3 regions of the Paenibacillus sp. FSL R10-2788 genome follow, and region 1 is predicted to be linked to each of the others. Evidence: riboswitches for the same ligand, from Rfam matches in the RefSeq annotation. Region 1 holds a riboswitch; each other region holds the start of a gene.

Region 1 (4,321 bases):
GAGCGCACCTATTTACCGTTTGCCGCACACGTCCTTTTTCCGCGCAGGAAGGATGCCGACTCGTTTCGCCGTTTTTCCAGAGTAAATAATCTCGACTGCATTCTGGAGATTCCGCAGCAATCTATATTTTTCAAAATTCTCTCGACGGATATATTCATATGTCCCTTTCAGCTTGGATTCGTGACGATACGTGTCCAGCTGGAGGGGGATTCGATTCCCTTTAGTATTGCCCTAGAATTCGCGGATCGTTTCCGTGCGCTAGAGAAAACCTTCATACAGGATGACTACACTTATATTCATTGCGGGGAACAGACCTATGAGATGGTAGAGGATTTTGTCTTCCGAAATTTGGTGGATGGACTGGAGCCATATCTGGATCAATCGGATATCAATGGGGCTTATTTTGAGACCCTTCCTTTTTTCGTAGATGAAAGAATGCAGGTACAAGCTTTTTACGGCTTTCAGAATGAAGAAAGTTCTGATGAGATTAGTGTAAATCTACGCTATCGCGCCTCACAGCTTGATGGAATTGATCTGAACGGAAAGCCCTATGCCAGTGCAAGCGATCCAGCGTATATTGCAAACTATTGTCATGAGCATTCCTATAATCGCTGGGGCCCAGACACGTATTATATGATGAATGAGCAGACCTTTTGCTGCATGACCCGCGCTGAACAGGAAATTGCTGTTAGTCTAGCCAACCAGATGTACGGGCAATATTATTACGGATTTTTACTCAATATTTTCCACAAAATCGTTCTGCTAAAGCTTGCCAACATGCACTCCCGACTTCGGATTAATCATGATTATGAGGAAATAGACAATCTAATCTACTCCATTAATAAGTTCTCGGCAAAGTTCTACTTCTTGGAGTTGATTTCCCAGTCGCAGGGCCGGGAGATATTTCTTCAGCTGCGTAAAGTATACGGAAACGACGCTTTGTTCGAGGAAGTGAAAGAAACCTTAAATGACCTGTTTCAGTATCAGGATAAGTTTCAATCCAAGCGACGGGATAATCTGCTGATGATTCTCACTGTATTTACGGTAGTAAGCGGGATTTACGGCATGAATCAGGTCATTGACGATCTGGATGGAAAAATCCAATGGAGTAAAATGATTGGTTATTCCCCCTTTGAATTTCTTGCCCTCTTCGTGATCATGAGCGGGATTCTGATCAGCGTTGTCCTCACGCTAGGGGCGCTGGTTAGTGAGCTTAAACGGCGTCACCGCAAGAAATATAAAGATCTAGACTAGCAAAAAAGAAACTACTGGATTGGAAAAATTCAGGAGTGCACTACTAGACATTCCGAGTACAGCCGTCTATAATACACCGTATGCGAGAAATATAAGATATAAAGTATGGGTACAAAACTTATACTTACTTATATTGCACATAGAAATACCCGTTAACTTCATAGAACCAGGGGTGCTGGAATTGGCCGGCTGAGATTGTATCCCACAAGATACTGACCCTTATACCTGATCTGGATAATGCCAGCGTAGGAATCGCCAATTGGTTCTGGTCCCTGTGACCTTGACTAACCTTGCGCCAAGCCAGCGTCCCGATCACTCGGGGCGCTTTTTTTGTAAGATCACTAAAAGATGTAGAAAAACGTACATACTACACTTTACGGTTCATGTTGTGAAGACGGGATTCTTGTAACCTTAAAGGAGAGAAGAAGACATGCACCTCAAAAAAGCACTTACGTTGTGCCTCACCTGTGTACTCATTCTTGCCATTGCCGGATGCGGCAGCAACAATGGGAATACAGCCGGAAACAAAGCAAATGCTACTGATCCAACTGCAGCGGCTGGCACGGATGCTCCAAAAGAGCTCACCAAAGTTAAAGTCGCACTCGACTGGACACCGAACACGAATCATACCGGTCTATACGTAGCTAAGGATCTTGGTTACTACGCTGAAGAAGGTCTGGACGTCGAAATCGTTCAACCAGGCGCAGCGGGTTCTGATACTATGGTTACTTCTGGCGAAGCCGCATTTGGCATCAGCGCCCAAGAAGGATTAACGCTAGCCCGTCTACAAGGCGTACCCCTTGTCTCGATAGCAGCTATTATTCAGCATAATACATCGGGATTCGCCGCTCCAGTAGATCGCAATATTAAATCACCAAAGGATTTCGAAGGTAAAACCTACGGAGGCTGGGGCTCACCGGCCGAAGAAGCAGCCATGAAGGCCATCATGGATCCTGAAGGTGGCGATGTGAAAAAGGTGAAGCTGATCAGTATCGGTGAAGCTGATTATTTTACCGCCGTCAAACGTGACATTGATTTCGCCTGGATTTTCTACGCTTGGACTGGAGTTGAGGCTGAGTTGCGTGGCCAGCCATTGGATATGCTGTACTTAAAGGATTATGCGCCACAGCTCGATTATTACACGCCTGTGCTGACGACGAGTGAGAAGCAAATTGCAGATCATCCTGAGCTGGTGAAGGCCTTCATGAAAGCCACATCAAAAGGTTATCAATATGCTATTGATCATCCGGAAGAGGCTGCCGGTATGTTATCGAAGGCCGTTCCTGACCTGGACGCCGACCTTGTCCTAGCTAGCCAAAAATGGCTTAGCCCAAAATACAAGGACGATGCTGCCCGCTGGGGCGAGCAAAAAACCGAGGTCTGGCAAAATTACGGCGACTGGATGTATGATCTGAAGTTGCTGGATAAACCGCTGGATGCTGCTAGTGCATTCAGTAATGATTTTTTACCGGCGGAGTAGAGAGCGGACTTCAGAACCAAGAAGGTTGGACGTCACTTGAGGAAGGAGGAACGGAACGGAGCGTAGTGATGTGCTACGTGAGTACCGGACTTCCCAAGTTCGTTCAAGATTCGACGTCGAGTTTGCTTCCTGAATTACTTCATTATCAAAGTTGGCTTTTTGAACTCACCTTATAATTTAAGAGCTCAAAAAGTCGGCTTTCAGAACCAAGAAGGTTGGACGTTACTTGAGGAAGGAGGAACGGAGCGTAGTGATGTGCTACGTGAGTACCGGACTTCCCAAGTTCGTTCAAGATTCGATGTCGAGTTTGCTTCCTGAGTTACTTCGTTATCAAAGTTGGCTTTTTGAACTTACCTTATAATTTAAGAGTTCAAAAAGACGGCTTTCAGAACCAAGAAGGTTGGACGTTACTTGAGGAAGGAGGAACGGAGCGTAGTGATGTGCTACGTGAGTACCGGACTTCCCAAGTTCGTTCAAGATTCGACGTCGAGTTTGCTTCCTGAATTACTTCGTTATCAAAGTTGGCTTTTTGAACTTACCTTATAATTTAAGAGTTCAAAAAGTCAGCTTTCAGAACCAAGAAGGTTGGACGTTACTTGAGGAAGGAGGAACGGAGCGTAGTGATGTGCTACGTGAGTACCGGACTTCCCAAGTTCGTTCAAGATTCGATGTCGAGTTTGCTTCCTGAATTACTTCGTTATCAAAGTTGGCTTTTTGAACTTACCTTATAAAATGAGAGGATTGATTATTGTGGCTAACACCCTACTAAGCATTCAAGTAATTCCAAAAACTCCGAACAATGAGGATTCCATCCCATACGTAGATAAAGCGATTGAGGTCATTCAGAAATCCGGTGTTAAACATCAGGTGAATCCGCTGGAAACCACAATGGAAGGTGAGCTTAGCGAGCTGCTGGAGATTGTGCGTCAGATGCAAGAGGCGTTGATCGAAGCAGGCAGTCCAAGCGTAATTTCGCAGATCAAAATCGCTCATAATCCTAACGGAATCAGCATGGATAAATTGACGGAGAAATATCGGCCGTGAGATCGACCTGGAAGCTAATATGGCCGCCCCTTGTGGCGGTCGTCTTCTTTTTAACCGTATGGCAGCTATCTGTATCTGTATTTCATATTGAATCCTGGATTCTGCCGAGTCCTGCTGATATTGCCCGTGAATCCACCAGTAACGCTTCTGGTCTTTGGGCTCATACGATGGCTACGCTGCGGCTCACTTTAATTGGTTTTCCCATCGGTACGGGGGTAGGTCTGATCGTCGCTTTGCTTTTGCATCTTTTGCCTTGGGCTAGACGGGCTTTTTATCCACTCATTATTCTGAGTCAAAATGTTCCCTCCATCGCGCTCGGCCCCCTGCTCATTATCTGGTTCGGCTTTGGTCTTTTGCCCAAAATCGTGCTGATTACACTAGTATGTTTCTTCCCTGTAGCTGTCGCTGCGATGGGCGGCCTGGCCCAAAGTGATCAGGTCATGATGAATTATATGAAAATGGCTGGCGCAAGCAAGTGGCAAATCTTTACCAAGCTGGAGCTGCCCTCTTCTATCCCGGCACTATTTTCCGGTGTAAAAATAT
Region 2 (4,321 bases), 5.7 Mb from region 1:
GCCAAACTTTTGCTGGTCAATGCATCTTTTAGGCTATAATTCAATCGTTTTCACTATAAGTTGCCTAAGATAGCATGCAAGTTATTCAGGTTCTTAGCAAGCCAATTCATTTCTTTTGCAAAACGTTTTGGAGGTACACTATGTTTGTCCATCGCGGCATTAATCCACCACGGGCTTTCCATATACCACAACAACTGCAATGATTTTGTTAAATCCCCCTGCTCCACCGTTCGTTCCTCACGATATCCGTCAATAAATGCTGAAGCTAGTGCTCCATCTAAATCTTCATCTAAAGCACATGACATCACTGCTCGCGCCACATCTAGCTGCGGATAATCATATTTGAACCGATCAAAATCTAGAATTGCAGACAATTGGCTATCTTGAAATAAAAGATTATCAACCCATAAATCACGATGTGCCCATCCAGCTTCAAGTCCTTCGAATATTTCCGGATCTATTTCTTCAGTCGCTCTTAGTTGTATCTCTAGGTCAGTGATAAGTGAGGTTTTACCCATTTCCTTTGATTGTTGTAGGAGTACATTCCAATGTTCTAAACGTTCCTCAGGGCTTTGTGGAATAAATTGTGGGGTTCTTTTCAAACTAATGGTCCCATCATTTAATAAACGATGCATTTTACCTGTGGCACGACCCAAATCAAACATTTGATGGATATTAATCTTACCCGGCTCTATGACACGGCCTTCACAATATTCCATTGCCATAAACGTTTCTCCCTGATCTGATTCCAGTAAAACATTATTGTTATAAGCCAACAATCCGGGACATGGGAGCCCCTGTAGATACAATCTTTTCTGTTGAGAAAAGGCAAAGTTCAGCTCTTCTGGGTTATACAATTTATATCTTTTTTTGTTGTATTGTTTAAGTAGAAATTGCCCTGAATCCGTTGTGATTTTCCATTTAAGATTTAACCAGCCACGTTTTATTGGGGTAGCATGAAGGACTTTCAATCCAAAAAAATGATAGAAACTATTACTTAAATCCTCTAAAATGGCTTCCTCTGAACGAATCGCTTCCATTTCATCAACTCCTATCTATTCAAAGTATAAAAGAAGAAGCCGCCAATGACGACTTCTTTTAGATATTTCTTTTTAGCAGAAAAAGTTATCTATAAATGAGGCTCCCGCCTTGGAGAAACTCTTCTGCCTTCTCTTGCATTCCTGATTCAATTCTCGTCGAATTACGGATATTATGAGAGATCTTCATACTGCAAAATTTCGGCCCGCACATGGAACAAAAATGAGCTGTTTTAGCGCCTTCCGCAGGCAATGTCTCATCATGATATTCTAGCGCTCGCTCAGGATCTAACGATAAATGAAATTGATCACGCCAACGAAATTCAAAACGGGCTTTCGAAAGAGCGTTATCCCGGTCTTGTGCTCCTTTATGCCCTTTCGCCAAATCTGCGGCATGTGCCGCTATTTTATAAGTAATGACCCCTACACGTACATCTTCCTTATTAGGCAGGCCAAGATGCTCCTTCGGAGTTACGTAACATAACATTGCTGTACCGAACCAACCAATCATCGCTGCACCTATAGCAGAGGTAATATGATCATACCCCGGCGCAATATCTGTAGTCAGTGGACCTAACGTATAAAAAGGGGCTTCGTTGCAAGTTTCAAGTTGCTTATCCATATTCTCTTTAATCAAGTGCATCGGCACATGTCCTGGACCCTCTACCATCACCTGTACATCATGACTCCAAGCCATAGCTGTTAATTCACCTAACGTCTCTAACTCGGCAAATTGTGCTTCATCATTCGCATCAGCAATCGAACCCGGACGTAATCCATCGCCTAGGGAAAAAGAAACATCGTACAGCTTCATGATTTCACATATCTCTTCAAAATGTGTATATAAAAAGTTCTCTTGATGATGCGCAAGACACCATGCCGCCATAATGGAGCCACCTCTTGAAACAATACCTGTCATACGTTGTGCCGTCAACGGGATATAACGAAGCAGAACTCCCGCATGAATGGTAAAATAGTCCACCCCTTGCTCCGCTTGCTCAATGAGCGTATCACGGTATACTTCCCACGTTAAATCTTCCGCTTTCCCATTCACTTTTTCCAAAGCTTGATAAATAGGCACCGTTCCAATAGGAACAGGAGAATTACGGATGATCCACTCGCGTGTCGTATGGATGTTTTTACCTGTGGAGAGATCCATTATATTGTCTGCACCCCAGCGGGTAGCCCATCTCATTTTCTCCACCTCTTCCTCTATGGATGAGGATACTGCGGAGTTTCCAATATTGGCATTGATCTTTACCAAAAAATTACGCCCAATAATCATTGGTTCACTCTCTGGATGATTGATATTCGCTGGAATGATGGCGCGGCCGCGGGCTACTTCATCTCTTACAAATTCCGGTGTCACATTCTCACGAATCGCAACGTATTCCATTTCCGAAGTAATAATCCCTTTGCGTGCATAATGCATTTGAGAGACATTACGCCCCTTTTTCGCTCGCAAAGGTTTTCTATGGAGCGCTGGAAACACTTCCGCCACAGCTTTTCCCGTTGCATTCCCGTTATCTTCAGGCTTCACGGTTCTTCCTTCGTACGCTTCCACATCCCCTCGTTCCTCAATCCAGCTTAGACGATTGGGCTCTAACCCCTGACGAATATCAGTATGAATATTAGCATCCGTGTAAGCCCCACTTGTGTCATAGACATGAATTGGGGAATTCTCCTCTTCGCCGTCTATGCCCGCAGTTGGACTAAGTGAGATCTCCCGCATAGGCACCTGAATATCAGGCCGTGAACCCTTTACATACACTTTTTGACTTGCTGGAAAAGCTGATAAATTGATTGGATCGTTGTTCAATTCGCTTGTCATCTCAATTCCTCCTATAAGGTGATTTGATCAAGCGGAGACGGTCTACTCCCCACACATAGAAAAGGCCACATCTGTATAAGATGAGGCCTTAGAGTAGACAAATAGAAATAGAGCTCCATTTCCTCCGCTGGCATTATCCAGATCAGGTTTGACGGTCGATAGTTATAACTATCCTCTCAGCCTGGTCCCACCAAGCTCCCGTAACTATATAATTGCTACTTCAAAGTATAACCGAAAAGAGAGAATTATCCAAATCTACTCAAATGTGAGATCAACGTGTACGTTAGTATAACACCAGTACCCCAAATCCTTCCAGAAGCACCTCGCCCGACAATGTTGTGCCGCTCAGTAAATCTGTTTTGGTCTCATGAAGATGGATCGTGACAGGAGTCTCACTATAATTAAGCAAAAAAGCATAACTGGAAGAAGCTCCGGTACGGACTTGCAGCTCTACCTCTTCTGGGAGCTCCAGCCAATTTGCTGGCGATTGTAGATCAATTAATTTTATGATCTCAGCCGCTGCCTGTTCGTTAAATACGGCTCCGTAATACCAAACCTCACCCTTGCCGCGACGATTTCTAGTTACCGCCGGTTTTCCTGCATAATAATCAGAGGCGTAAACCGCCATCACTTCAACCGAAGCTTCCTCTATTTTGAGAATATCATTAAAGTCATCTGCTCCTGTAACGACTTCGGTCGCGCCCGACCAGCTAATTGTTGTTGGCTGACGACTGCCCTTAACCATTGTGAATTCTTCAACTGTGATCCCGCATAGATCCTTAGCAGCACCTGGGAAAGGACGCATATAACATTGACCGCGCTCATCCTTATAGCCAGTTCTACAGCCGAAGATCAGTTTGCCGCCTTGTTGAACATATTCATCCAGCAGAGACGCTGTCTCATCTGTCATAATCGCTGGGTGAGGATAGATAAGCACGTCGTACCTTGCAAGCTCCTCCAGCGTTGTTTTTTTGCGCAAATAGAGCACGTCATTAGGGATATGCTTCCGCTGAAGAGCCTTGTACCACTCCTTATTGCTCTTCCACATAAACGGGCCATGCCAAACATCGTATTCTCCATCCCACTCATTGTCATAATCACGAACAATAGCAACGTTAGCCTGATTATGAGTACCGATAAACGCTTGACCTGCTGCTGCCAGCTCCTGACCGATCTGCCCCGCTTCCCGCACTCTCCGGTTAGGCTGATTATGATAGTCATTGATTCCATGCCAATAAATTTCATTGCCCATCGTAGCTGTCCGCCAGCGGAAATATAACACCATATCTGCCCCATGAGCGATCGACTGATAAGTCCATAACCGCATCTGCCCGGGCTTTGGAGAAGGCATATCCATCCGGTTCACCCAGCCACCCGGGCCCGACTGCTGCTCCATAATGCAGAAATTCGGGGATATCGAACGAACAACAGATAACGACAGTCCCCAGCCTCT
Region 3 (4,321 bases), 2.4 Mb from region 1:
CTAAACATTACAGATTGATAAAAGCTTCCTGTGCTTTAATATCCTCTGGTAGAAGATTGTTGGTGGATAACCACTGCTGAACCTTTTCCCAAGATGTCGGGTCTTGATATCCAAAAGATTGATCGCCAGCATTCATCAGCGGCAGCAGAATCTCAAGACTTTTTTTCTCAATCTCCTTGTCGAGCGGTGAAGTTGCATCTTCATGTGCAACCAGTAAATCCAGGGCTTGTTCAGGATTCTGCTCCACAAATTCCTGTCCTTTTGTAATGGCATTTAGAAATTTTTTAAAGTAGGCTTCAGAATTTTGCAATCCTTGTTCGCTGGCCACCAGCACAAGCTCATAATAGTCAGGCACTCCGTAATCCGTTGGATTAAGCGAAGTGACCGGATGTCCCTCTTTTTCAAGGATTAGTTGTTCATGGTTGATGAACCCGCCCATTATTGCGTCTACTTGTCCAGTAGAGATCGCAGGGATGAGGTCAAAACCTACGTCAATCAGCTTGGCGGATGAAGGATCGCCTCCATCACTCTGGATCATTGTCCGAATCATCGCTTCATAGAGCGGAATGGAGGAATAGCCGATTTGTTTTCCCGCGAGCTCTTTTGGACTATGAATACTGCCAGCCTGAGGAACCATCAGATGATTCAGTGGATGCCGCACGATTGCTGCAATCGAACGTACAGGGATTTTCTCGCCGCGTGCCATAAGTACCTGAGGCTGATAACTGAGCGCTAGATCAATTTGATTCGCTGCAACAAGCTTTAGGGAATCATTGCTGTCTGCAGGCATTTTGATCTCGACATCCAAACCTTCCTCTTGGAAAAAACCTTGCTGTTGCGCAGCGTATAGAAAGGAATGAACGGCATTGGGATACCAATCAAGCATAATCGTCAGCTTGTGTGACTGCTTATTTTCGGTATTGGAGGGATCGGTTTGGGAGTTGTTATTTATCTTGTCTGCCTTCCCGCAGCTGCTTAAGAGCAAAAGTGTGCATACTAGAAATACAGAAATAAGTCCTCGTTGTGGGGATTTTAAATGATTCATTGGTTTGATCCTCTTTTCTTTAAAAATAATTGTTCGAGTAAAGCTATCGCCAGAAAAAGCACCACACCAAGCGCGGACAGCAGAAATACAGCCGCGAACATTTCATCGCTCTGCATATTTCCGGCCATTCTGCGGCTGAAGTAACCGAGTCCTTTACTGCCGCCGAGCCATTCCCCGATAGTAGCTCCGATGACGCAGTATACAATGGACAGCTTTAAGCCAGAGAAAAAAGCAGGCAACGCCAGTGGAATTTGGGTTTTGACAAGCAGCTGCCAGCGGTTTGCACCAAATGTTAATAATAAGTCCTTGTAAGTCTGGCCACTTGTACGAAGTCCATCATATGTACTCACTACGACTGGAAAAAAAGCCGTCAAAAACACCACAGCCACTTTGCTCCACAGCGAATATCCGAACCACATAATAAAAATGGGGGATAGCGCAATTAATGGGATCGTCTGGCTAATGATAAGAAAGGGATAGATGGCCTTTTCTATGGGGCGATACAGGAACATTCCAGTGCCCAGCAATACACCACAAATAACAGAAAGGACAAAACCCACCAGTATCTCCTGTAACGTTGCCAATAAATGCTGTCCGAATAATAATTGCCTGTGCTCGATCAATGCGAAGCCAATAGATGAAGGTGCAGGGAGAATAAAGGCTGGAATCATGTGAAGGCGAACAGCTGACTCCCAGATTACAAGAATGAGCAGTACCAGAAGAACGAAGGGACCATAATTGTCTAGATGTTTTTTAAAAGGTAAAGGTTGCATGCAATCTTCGCTCCAACTCTTCCCGTAGTGCTATAAACCGGGGTTCATAGTTCATCTTATAATGTCTTGGCCTTGGTAGATCCACAACGATCTCCTGTAATTCGCTGTGCGCACCGCCAGATAATAAATAAATCCGGTCACTGAGCAATAGTGCTTCTTCCAGATCATGAGTGATGAGCATAATCGTCTGATTCAATTCACCCCATAACTCCAACAGCCAACGGTGTATCTCGCGTTTGGTCATGGCATCGAGAGCGCCAAAGGGCTCATCCAGCAGCATAAGACCACTTCCGCCTCCAGCCACTAAGGTGCGCAGAAATGCGACTCGCTGTTTCATTCCACCCGAAAGTTCATGGGGATAAGCGTTCTCTACATCTGCTAAGCCGAAGCGGGTCAACATTTCCCGAATCTGAGTGATCGTTTCTTGTTTATTGAATCTGGGCTTGATCTCCCAAGGCAAAAGGCAGTTGTCGAGCACTGTCCTCCAAGGCAGCAATAAATCCTGCTGAGGCATATAAGCGATCTGGCCTAAACGACTAGCGGTTGACGGGTGCGTAGAGAGTTTTATTTTTCCGTGAGTAGGTTCGAGTAAACCGGCAATCGTTTTGAAAAATGTACTTTTCCCGCATCCGCTAGCACCTACTACGGAGACGAATTCCCCTTGCCTGATATCCATGGATAGATCTGCGAATACAGGGGGTTGCTCAGATTCCGGAAAAGAGTAGGTTAGGCCTTGAATAGATAAAATGGTCGTGATGATCTAACCTCCTAAAATTTTTGTGGAGCGCCTAAACAAATAAAGACCCATCCATTTCCAGAGGAAATGAATGGGTCAAAAAGTTCATTCTGCATAATAACACTTAACATGCTTGATGAAAATTCTGCTCCACTTCCCTCCGCTGGTATGATCCAGATCAGGTTCCAAGGGTCCGGAGCTTGAAGCTCCGTCTCAGTCGGCCGACTCCCCTAGTGAAATAACAGGTCCATATTAATTTGTTAATAAATATACCATATCTTTCTGAGAAGTAAAGAGAGAAAGAAGTGAAGGATTAATCCAAGATTGGGTAAGATATAGGTAGGAATCTAGTTAATATTATAATTCCGATGTATATAATCGGAAAAAAGTATTGACGATCATGTGATGGCAGTGTACTATTCAATTTACCGGAAAAAAACCGGATAGAGAGAGGGGATTTAATAATGAAAAAATGGAGTTTAACTATTATATTGGCGTTAACCGTGGTCCTTGTAGCGGCTTGCGGCAATAATTCGAATACCAATACGGCTGCTGAACCAACAGCTGGAACGAATGGTGGAACAGCATCTTCAGCGCAAAACAGTTTGGAGGCTGTGAAGGCCAGCGGCAAATTGCGGATAGGTACAGAAGGGACTTATGCACCTTTTACTTATCATGACACTGCGGGGAAATTGACTGGTTTTGACGTGGAAATTGCTGAAGAAGTAGCCAAACGTTTAGGTGTCAAAGCTGAATTTTTTGAAACTCAGTGGGATGGTATTTTTGCTGGGATGGATGCGAAACGGTTTGATGTCATTTTCAATGAAGTTTCCATTAACGAAGATCGCAAAGTGAAATATGATTTCTCTGAACCCTATATCGTATCCAAAGCAGTATTGATCGTGAGCGAAGACAATGAGGATATTAAGACCTTTGCCGATCTTAAAGGTAAAAAAGCCGGACAATCCCTGACAAGTAATTTATCCGATATCGCTCGTGAGAACGGTGCTGAAATCGTAGCTACAGATGGTTTCAATCAAGCGATGGACCTGCTGACTTCGGGACGTATTGATGCAACTGTGAATGATGGCTTGTCTTATCTGGATCTAAAAAAACAAAAACCAGATGCAAAAATTAAAGTGGTTGATGAGATTCCTGAAGGATCACAAAGTGCCGCGGTATTCCTGAAAGGTAATGATGAGCTGGTGAAAGCGGTCAGTGATGCGATTACAGAGATGAAGAGTGATGGAACGTACTTGAAAATTTCCGAGAAATACTTTGGAGCTGACGTTTCAAAATAATACAAGGCTAGCAAGGCTAATTAAGCCTGGAAGCTAAAAAGGATGTCTGAATAATGGATGACCGCAAAATACAAATTTTCTTAGACACACTGCTACCCCTGCTAAAAGCCGGGGTGGCTTTTACCATTCCGTTGGCGCTACTTTCCTTTGTGCTTGGATTGATTTTGGCGATCCTAACCGCGCTGGCACGTCTTTCTCCGTGGGTAATTCCGAAGCTAATCGCCCGTTTTTATGTGTGGGTTATTCGAGGAACCCCATTGTTAGTGCAGCTATTTATTATATTTTATGGTTTGCCGGCTGTTGGTATTGTACTCGACCCCTTCATTGCCGCCACCATTGGATTTACTCTTAGCGTAGGGGCTTATTCATCGGAAATCGTACGCGCTGCTATCCTGTCGATACATAAAGGCCAATGGGAAGCTGCCTTCTCAGTCGGGATGACTCGTGGGCAGGCTCTGCGCCGCGT

The links. A riboswitch is a leader RNA that binds a small molecule or an ion and turns the genes downstream of it on or off. The one in region 1 is predicted to bind thiamine pyrophosphate.
Region 2: another riboswitch for thiamine pyrophosphate. It lies ahead of thiC (phosphomethylpyrimidine synthase ThiC); the one in region 1 lies ahead of NSQ50_RS02110 (ABC transporter substrate-binding protein).
Region 3: another riboswitch for thiamine pyrophosphate. It lies ahead of NSQ50_RS12775 (ABC transporter ATP-binding protein); the one in region 1 lies ahead of NSQ50_RS02110 (ABC transporter substrate-binding protein).

What each region holds. Positions count from the first base shown of each region.
Region 1 covers NZ_JBBOQA010000001.1:468,955-473,275, reverse strand. Annotated here, with positions in the region: gene NSQ50_RS02115 (hypothetical protein) at 1-1,254, shown strand, start outside; TPP riboswitch at 1,413-1,523, shown strand; gene NSQ50_RS02110 (ABC transporter substrate-binding protein) at 1,685-2,734, shown strand; gene NSQ50_RS02105 (thiamine-binding protein) at 3,485-3,778, shown strand; gene NSQ50_RS02100 (ABC transporter permease) at 3,775-4,321, shown strand, end outside.
Region 2 covers NZ_JBBOQA010000001.1:6,189,398-6,193,718, forward strand. Annotated here, with positions in the region: gene NSQ50_RS27435 (phosphotransferase) at 54-1,040, opposite strand; gene thiC (phosphomethylpyrimidine synthase ThiC) at 1,126-2,868, opposite strand; TPP riboswitch at 2,971-3,080, opposite strand; gene NSQ50_RS27445 (beta-galactosidase) at 3,152-4,321, opposite strand, start outside.
Region 3 covers NZ_JBBOQA010000001.1:2,909,120-2,913,440, forward strand. Annotated here, with positions in the region: gene NSQ50_RS12765 (ABC transporter substrate-binding protein) at 8-1,045, opposite strand; gene NSQ50_RS12770 (ABC transporter permease) at 1,042-1,818, opposite strand; gene NSQ50_RS12775 (ABC transporter ATP-binding protein) at 1,799-2,494, opposite strand; TPP riboswitch at 2,693-2,796, opposite strand; gene NSQ50_RS12780 (amino acid ABC transporter substrate-binding protein) at 3,019-3,855, shown strand; gene NSQ50_RS12785 (amino acid ABC transporter permease) at 3,909-4,321, shown strand, end outside.